2 linked regions of the Chitinophaga caseinilytica genome follow. The protein of the gene in region 1 interacts with the protein of each later gene in a pairwise test. Links are inferred from orthologs where the notes say so. Each region holds a gene or a part of one and is shown on either strand. Other genes may lie near its edges.

Region 1 (3,982 bases):
GAAAGCCGCCAAGGCAAAAGCGGAATACCTGGTAGCCGCTATCGGTGAAAACCTCGCCGGTGTGATCGAGATCCAGGAATTCAACACCGATCAGTACAGCGACGTTCGTCCTGAAATGGCGAATATGATGGTCCGCAAAACTGCCGCTTACGATGCTGCAGGCGGTGCGCCCGATTCCAACATCGATTTCAAAACCATCAAGATCCGTGCGGAAGTGCGTGCCGTATGGGGGATCAAATAATAACGCGAAACTAAAACAACGCAAAAGAAAAAGGGCTCCCGGTCGTCACCTGGAGCCCTTTTCATGTCTTGATGGTTTGGTCACTGACGCCGGATGACGTATGACGCGGTCTACATTCTACTGTCGTTTTTAACTGTCTTTTCAGTCTATTTTGCTACTAACGGCCTCTTGCCGAAGTCAGGTAAGTTGGGATAAATAGGACACGTATGGTGCGATGGTTTTTCAGAAAATTACTTCGTGTATTTGATGAGCGAAACCTCGAATCTGCCTTCGGAAACTACTTTCTTTTTGGTTTCGTCCACATCGTGGATCAACACACCGCTGAAAGTGCCTTTCGCTTTAGATTCGCTGATGGATTCGATCTTGATGATGGCGCTGGCGCCGTACTCGAGGTCCACCGCGGAATAACCGATGGCGTCGCTGAGGCGCTGCATCCAGCCGATGGTGTTGTATCGGAAAGTGTTCAGTTCGTAGGTGCCGGTTTTCAGTTGTTTGTTGGGAAACGCGACGTTGACGGTCAGAAGCTGGTTGTCTTCCGTCATACCGCTCACGATGAGATGGCTCATCACGTCGTTGGCCGTATCGTACAGGCTGCCGGTGAGTTGTTTGGAAACGGTGAGCACCTGCCCGTCGAGCTTCATCGACATGGTGCCCTGGCTGCGGTTGTCCTCGAAAATATCTTTCTTCTTGCAGGCGGTGAGGCAAAGGGCCACCGCTATGCCAAGGGCCGGCAGCGTGCTTGCGATTTTCATAGGTATACGTTTCTTTGGTACAGGTGATGCTAGCGGATGCAATATACACCGGAAAAACACATTATCAAAATTAATTATAAATAAAAATTTGTATTGGTGGGAAAGATGGGGGAAAACGAAGCGGCCGTTCCTTTTGAAGGGGAACGGCCGCTTTCTGCAAGATATTAATACCGAGCGGGTTACGCGTCGATTTTTGCGTATTTGGCGTGCGATTCGATGAATTCGCGGCGCGGGGGTACCTCGTCGCCCATGAGCATGGTGAAGATGCGGTCGGCTTCCGGGAGATTGTCGATCGTCACCTGTTTCAGCGTACGAACGTCCGGGTCCATCGTGGTGTCCCACAACTGTTCGGCGTTCATCTCACCCAAACCTTTATATCGCTGGATGGTCACGCTGTCTTCCTTACCGCCGCCGGCCAGCCGCGTAACGGCCGCCTTGCGCTGTTCTTCGTTCCAGGCGTACTGGAATTCCTTGCCTTTCTTCACGAGGTACAGCGGGGGCTGAGCGAGGTATACATACCCTTGCTCCACCATTTCGCGCATGTAGCGGAATACGAAGGTGAGGATGAGGGTGGCGATGTGGCTTCCGTCCACGTCGGCATCCGTCATGATGATCAGCTTGTGATAACGGAGTTTGCTGAGGTTGAGGGCTTTATCGTCGTCGGGTGTACCGATGGTTACGCCAAGCGCCGTAAAGATATTTTTGATCTCTTCGTTCTCGTAGATTTTGTGCTCGAGGGCTTTTTCCACGTTCAGGATCTTACCGCGCAGCGGCAGGATGGCCTGGAAGTTACGGTTACGGCCCTGTTTGGCCGTACCACCCGCCGAGTCCCCTTCGACGAGGAAGAGCTCGCATTTGTTGGGATCGTTGTCGGAGCAATCGGCCAGTTTGCCGGGGAGGCCGCTGCCGGTCATCACGCTCTTGCGCTGTACCATCTGGCGGGCTTTCCGGGCGGCTTCGCGGGCCTGGGCGGCGAGCACCACCTTGTTGATGATCTGCTTGGCTTCCTTGGGATGTTCTTCCAGGTAAGCGTCCAGCACGTTGGCTACCGCGGAGTCCACGATACCCATTACGTCGGAGTTGCCGAGCTTGGTTTTGGTCTGGCCTTCGAACTGCGGTTCGGGAACTTTCACGCTCACGATGCAGGACAGCCCTTCGCGGAAGTCGTCTCCCGTCACCTCCACCTTCGATTTCTCGAACAGCTTGTTCTTATCGCCGTACGACTTGAACACGCGGGTGATGGCCCTGCGGAAGCCGGCTACGTGGGTACCGCCTTCGATGGTATTGATATTATTAACGTAGGAGAAGATGTGCTCGTTGAACGAATCGTTGTAGAGCATGGCCACTTCCACCGCCACATTGGCGTTGGCGTCGTGCGTTTCGATATAGATCGGGTTGGGCAGCAGCGGGTTGCGGCGGCCGTTCTTGTCGATCAGCTGCACGAACTCGATGATACCGCCTTCGCTGAAGAAGGTTTCGCTGAAGATGTTGCCGTTTTCGTCTTTCTCGCGCTCGTCGTTAAGCGTGATGCGGATGTTGCGGTTCAGGAAAGCCAGCTCACGGAGGCGCCCGGCGAGGGTTTCGCGGTTATATACCGTTTCGGTGAAAATGGTGGCGTCCGGTTTGAAATGAACGGTCGTCCCGGTAATATCGCTCGTGCCGATCTCCCGTACCGAATACTGGGGGTGCCCCATTCTGTATTCCTGTTCGAAGATCTTGCCTTCGCGGTGAACGGTCACATGCAGGGGGTCGCTCAATGCGTTCACGCAGGATACGCCCACACCGTGCAGACCGCCAGACACCTTGTAGGTGTTTTTATCGAATTTACCACCGGCGTGCAGTACGGTCATCACCACCTCCAGCGCGGAACGCTGTTCTTTCTGGTGCATGCCCGTGGGGATGCCACGGCCGTCGTCCTTTACGCGGATGGAATTGTCTTCACAAATGGTTACATCAATGTTCTTGCAATATCCGGCCAGGGCTTCGTCGATGGAGTTGTCTACCACCTCGTATACAAGATGGTGTAAACCTTTGACACCGATGTCGCCAATATACATGGCGGGGCGTTTGCGCACGGCTTCCAGCCCTTCCAATACCTGGATATTATCGGCGCCGTAATTGCTGGTAGCAGGCGGTGCTTGCACTAATTCTTCACTCATATTTTTAGCTGAAAATCTTTTTTGAACAAATCCGTTGAATATCCAGCAAAAATACGGAAAATCAGGCTAATTTCCATGAAAAACAAGGCTAATTTGAGGGGTGTGGATAGTCGGTGGAAACTGCAGTCTACAACCCGGCGGCCATATCGGTCAGCACCGTTTCCTTGATGCCGGTGAAAATGGTCTTCCAGACGAGGTTGAAGAACGATTTCTGCGGGTCTCTCGTGAATTTGGGCTTTGCTGTCCGCAAAGGCTGCCCCGGCGAAGGGTTTTCGTTCTGGATCACCATCAGGTTCGCGATGAGGCTCACCAGCCCTTTTTTCCGTTTCTTCCCTTTCGCCACGATATCTTTCAGGAAATCGATCTTCAGATCGTCGTATCGCATGGTGAGCGTGCCCGCGGCCGAACGCTCATTGCCCCGGATATGCCATTCCAGCTCCCGGATTTTTGCTGAACGGATAGACACCTCGCCCAGCGGTTTGGTAGCCGCGTTCATCTCCCTGCCGTCCATATCGTTCAGTTTCCCGCTTACGGCAAAAGCACCCGCATCGTTCCCCAGCGCGAAATCGAAATGCGCTTTCAGCTTGCCGGTCCGCATGAGGATGGCGTGAAGGTCTACCGTGGCGTGGGGATTTTTCTGCACCATGGAATCCACGTTCGTGATATTGCGGAAAGTGCCCCCCGCCTGGTGGAACTCCACCACGCCGGTTTGCCCGTTGCCCGGGTTCACCTCCGAATAACTCACCTGCACGCCCTGCGCCGTGAGCGTATCAATCCGCAAAGGCAGCTCCAGCTTCATGAGCAGCTGGTTGGGAAACTTGCCGAGCAGA
Region 2 (3,696 bases), 4.0 Mb from region 1 along the record:
CTCAGGTGGTTAAAACTACCAAACGAAAACAATAATTTCCGGCGAATGTTCAGATAACCGCTGTTTTCCAGAACATTCGAACAATTGCTTACGCTCGATTATAAGGGCTGATTTTCATAGGGTTATAAACAAATTGCTTGCCAATTTGTGATCGGCTGGTATATATCAATTTTAAGATATATAGAACATTTACCGGAGATGACGCGAAAGTAGGAATATTCCCCCATTTTTATTCACAAATAGCCCCCAAAGCGCCGGAATCCGGCCTGAAATCATTATATTTGCTCTTTATTTAAGGATACGGAAAAACCTGTAAACCAATAACATAATGATAGATAACACGGACAATCAAAACAATCAAAAGGAAGGTAGAATTGTTCCGATCAACATTGAGGAGCAGATGAAGACGGCGTACATCGATTATTCGATGTCCGTGATCGTAGGCCGCGCGTTGCCGGACGTAAGAGATGGTTTCAAGCCTGTTCACCGCCGCGTACTGTTCGGCATGCACGAGCTGGGGAACACGCACAACAAGCCTTACAAGAAATCTGCCCGTGTTGTTGGGGACGTAATGGGTAAATATCACCCGCATGGTGACGCTTCCGTGTACGATACCATGGTACGTATGGCCCAGCCCTGGTCGCTCCGCTACATGTTGATCGACGGGCAGGGTAACTTCGGATCGATCGACGGCGACATGCCTGCGGCCATGCGTTATACCGAGGTGCGCCTGCAGAAGATCGCTGAAGCGATGCTGGAAGACCTCGAAAAAGACACCGTGGATTTCACGTTCAACTTCGATGACACCCTCGAAGAGCCCCTGGTACTGCCTACCCGCATCCCGAACCTGCTCGCCAACGGCGCCAGCGGTATCGCGGTAGGGATGGCCACCAACATCATGCCCCACAACCTGTCCGAACTCGTGGACGGGCTCACGGCCATGATCGAAAACCGTGACATCACTACGGAAGAACTCATCAAGCATATCAAAGCCCCCGACTTCCCGACAGGCGGCATCATATACGGTTTCGAAGGCGTTAAACAGGGCTTCGAGACCGGCCGCGGAAGGGTAGTAGTGCGCGGTAAGATCATGTCCGAAACGGCTAAAACCGGTAAGGAAAAACTCGTGATCTACGAACTGCCTTACCAGGTGAACAAAGCCGTGCTGCACCAGAAAATCGCACAGCTGGTCAACGATAAAGTGATCGAAGGCATCTCCGATGTGCGCGACGAAAGCGACCGCGAAGGCATGCGCCTGGTGATCGACCTCAAGCGCGAAGCGATCCCCAACGTCATCATCAACCAGCTGTACAAATACTCCGAGCTCCAGACTTCTTACGGTATCAACAACGTGGTACTCGTAAAAGGCCGGCCCCGGATCATGAACCTGCGCGACCTCCTGACGGAATTCATCGAGTTCCGCCACGAAGTAGTGACCCGCCGTACGCAGTTCGAACTGCGCGAAGCGGAAAAGAAAGCCCACATCCTCGCGGGTTATCTCATCGCCCTCGACCATCTCGACGAAGTGATCGCCCTCATCCGCAACTCGGCCACCCCCGACGTAGCGCGTGAAGGCCTCATGTCCAGCTTCGGGCTGAGCGAGATCCAGGCGAAAGCCATCCTGGAATTGCGCCTGCAAAGGTTGACAGGCATGGAACGCGACAAAATCCGTGAAGAATACGAAGAGATCATGCAACTCATCGGCAGACTGAAGGAAATCCTCGGGGACGAAGGCCTCCGGATGCAAATCATCAAGACGGAACTGGAAGAAGTGAAAAAGAAATTCGGCGACGAAAGAAAGACCGAAATCCAGTACCTCGCAGCCGAAATGCGCATCGAAGATATCATTGCCGAAGAAGACGTGGTGATCACCATTTCCCACCTGGGTTATATCAAACGTACCTCCGCGTACGACTACCGCCAGCAGAAACGCGGTGGCCGCGGCGCCATGGGCGGCAAAACGCGCGACGAAGACTATATCGAGCACCTGTTCGTAGCGTCTACCCACCACACCATGCTGTTCTTCACCGAAAAAGGCCGCTGCTACTGGCTCAAGGTGTACGAAATCCCCGAAGGTGAGAAATCCGGCAAGGGCCGCGCCATCCAGAACCTCATCACCCTGCCTTCTGACGATAAGATCCGCGCGATCATCGACATTAAGGATTTGGGCGACAAAGATTTCATCAACAGCCACTATATTGTGCTCTGCACCCGCAACGGTATCATCAAGAAAACCTTGCTGGAAGAGTTCAGCCGCCCGCGCACTAATGGCGTGAACGCGATCACGGTGAACGACGGCGACCAGCTGCTGGAAGCTAAGCTGACCAACGGCAACAGCGAGATCATGATGGCTGTGAAGAGCGGCCGCGCCATCCGCTTCCCTGAAAATACCGTGCGCGACACAGGTCGCGGCGCCATCGGGGTAAGGGGCATCGAGGTCGATAACGAGAAAGACGAAGTGGTTGGTATGATTTGTGTTGATAAGGAAGATAAGACGAAAACCGTGCTCGTGGTATCCGAGAAAGGATTCGGCAAACGGACCGATATCGAAGAGTACCGCATCACCAATCGCGGGGGTAAAGGGGTAAAAACTATCAGCATTACCGAAAAGACCGGCTCTCTCATTTCCATCGTGGACGTTACCGAAACGAACGACCTGATGATCACCTGCAAATCCGGCATCACCATCCGTATGGCGGTGGGAGACGTCCGCGAAGCAGGGCGCGCTACACAGGGCGTAAGGCTCATCCGTATGGACGAATCCGACGAAATCGCGGCCGTAGCACGGCTCGACGAGCAGGAGGAAGACGAGATCGTTGAAATCGCCGAAGGCGTGGAAGGCGGTGAAGAAGGCGCAGAAGGTGCTGCAGAAGGTGCCGGATCAGCCGGTGAGGCTGCTGAAGGCGGCGAAGAGGCCGCTGGTGAAGCTGCTCCCGAATCCACTGAAGAGTAAACCATTAACAATTAACGATAATTATTTAAAAACCTGAGCCACATGAAAAAACTATTTGTAACGCTTCTCTTTTGCGGCGCCGGATTTGCAGCCATGGCGCAGAAAGCAAAAGTGAACAGTGCAGATGAATACCTGAAAAGCGACAAAATCGACCAGGCGAAAGCTGATATCGAAGCGGCGCTCGCTCATGAAAAGACCAAGGACGATGCCCGTACCTGGTACGTAAAAGGCAAAATCTACGAAGCCCTTGCTACCAAGAACAAAAGCGCGGCCGACGCGGAAGTTGCTTTCGAAGCTTTCAAAAAAGCCCTCGAAATCAACCCCAAACTCCCGGAAGCCCTCCTGGAAATGAATAACCGCATGTTCAACGTGTACGCCACCATCGGCAACGCCGGCTATGGCAACCTGAACGATCAGAAGTGGGACTCCTCCTTCATCTACTTCAAAAAAGCGGTAGAAGTACGCGACTACTACAACGGTAAAAACCTCGGCGGCTCCATCCCGACAGATACCGCTATGGTATTCTACGCCGGTTACGCCGCACAGCAGGCCGGTAAAAAGGACGACGCTTTCGAACTGCTGAAAAAAGCAGCCGATCTCCAGTTCAAAACCGAACCCGCCCTCTACGTGGTACTGGCTCAGCAATACGAAGAACGAGGCGATAACGCCAACTGGCTCGGCACCATCGAAAAAGCGAAAGGCCTCTTCCCGGCAGACAAACGCTTTAACGACATGGAAATGCT

The links. The genes of interacting proteins can lie anywhere in the genome.
Region 2: the proteins of gyrB (region 1) and gyrA interact in binary tests that used the Escherichia coli proteins (3 or more experiments, as listed by UniProt). The link is inferred for Chitinophaga caseinilytica from one-to-one orthologs.

Annotation. Positions count from the first base shown.
Region 1 is NZ_CP150096.1:729,051-733,032, reverse strand. The notes cover bases 663-3,557. They hold gyrB (DNA topoisomerase (ATP-hydrolyzing) subunit B), read right to left. Parts: upstream 3,153-3,557; coding sequence 1,173-3,152; downstream 663-1,172. Other genes in these bases: WJU22_RS03105 (hypothetical protein), read right to left, coding at 3,280-3,557; WJU22_RS03115 (hypothetical protein), read right to left, coding at 663-993. Outside these bases: WJU22_RS03120 (SIMPL domain-containing protein), read left to right, coding at 1-241; more of WJU22_RS03115, read right to left, coding at 472-662; more of WJU22_RS03105, read right to left, coding at 3,558-3,982. UniProt on the Escherichia coli protein: DNA gyrase negatively supercoils closed circular double-stranded DNA in an ATP-dependent manner to maintain chromosomes in an underwound state.
Region 2 is NZ_CP150096.1:4,707,782-4,711,477, forward strand. The notes cover bases 1-3,153. They hold gyrA (DNA gyrase subunit A), read left to right. Parts: upstream 1-328; coding sequence 329-2,953; downstream 2,954-3,153. Other genes in these bases: WJU22_RS19425 (hypothetical protein), read left to right, coding at 2,996-3,153. Also shown: more of WJU22_RS19425, read left to right, coding at 3,154-3,696. UniProt on the Escherichia coli protein: A type II topoisomerase that negatively supercoils closed circular double-stranded (ds) DNA in an ATP-dependent manner to maintain chromosomes in an underwound state.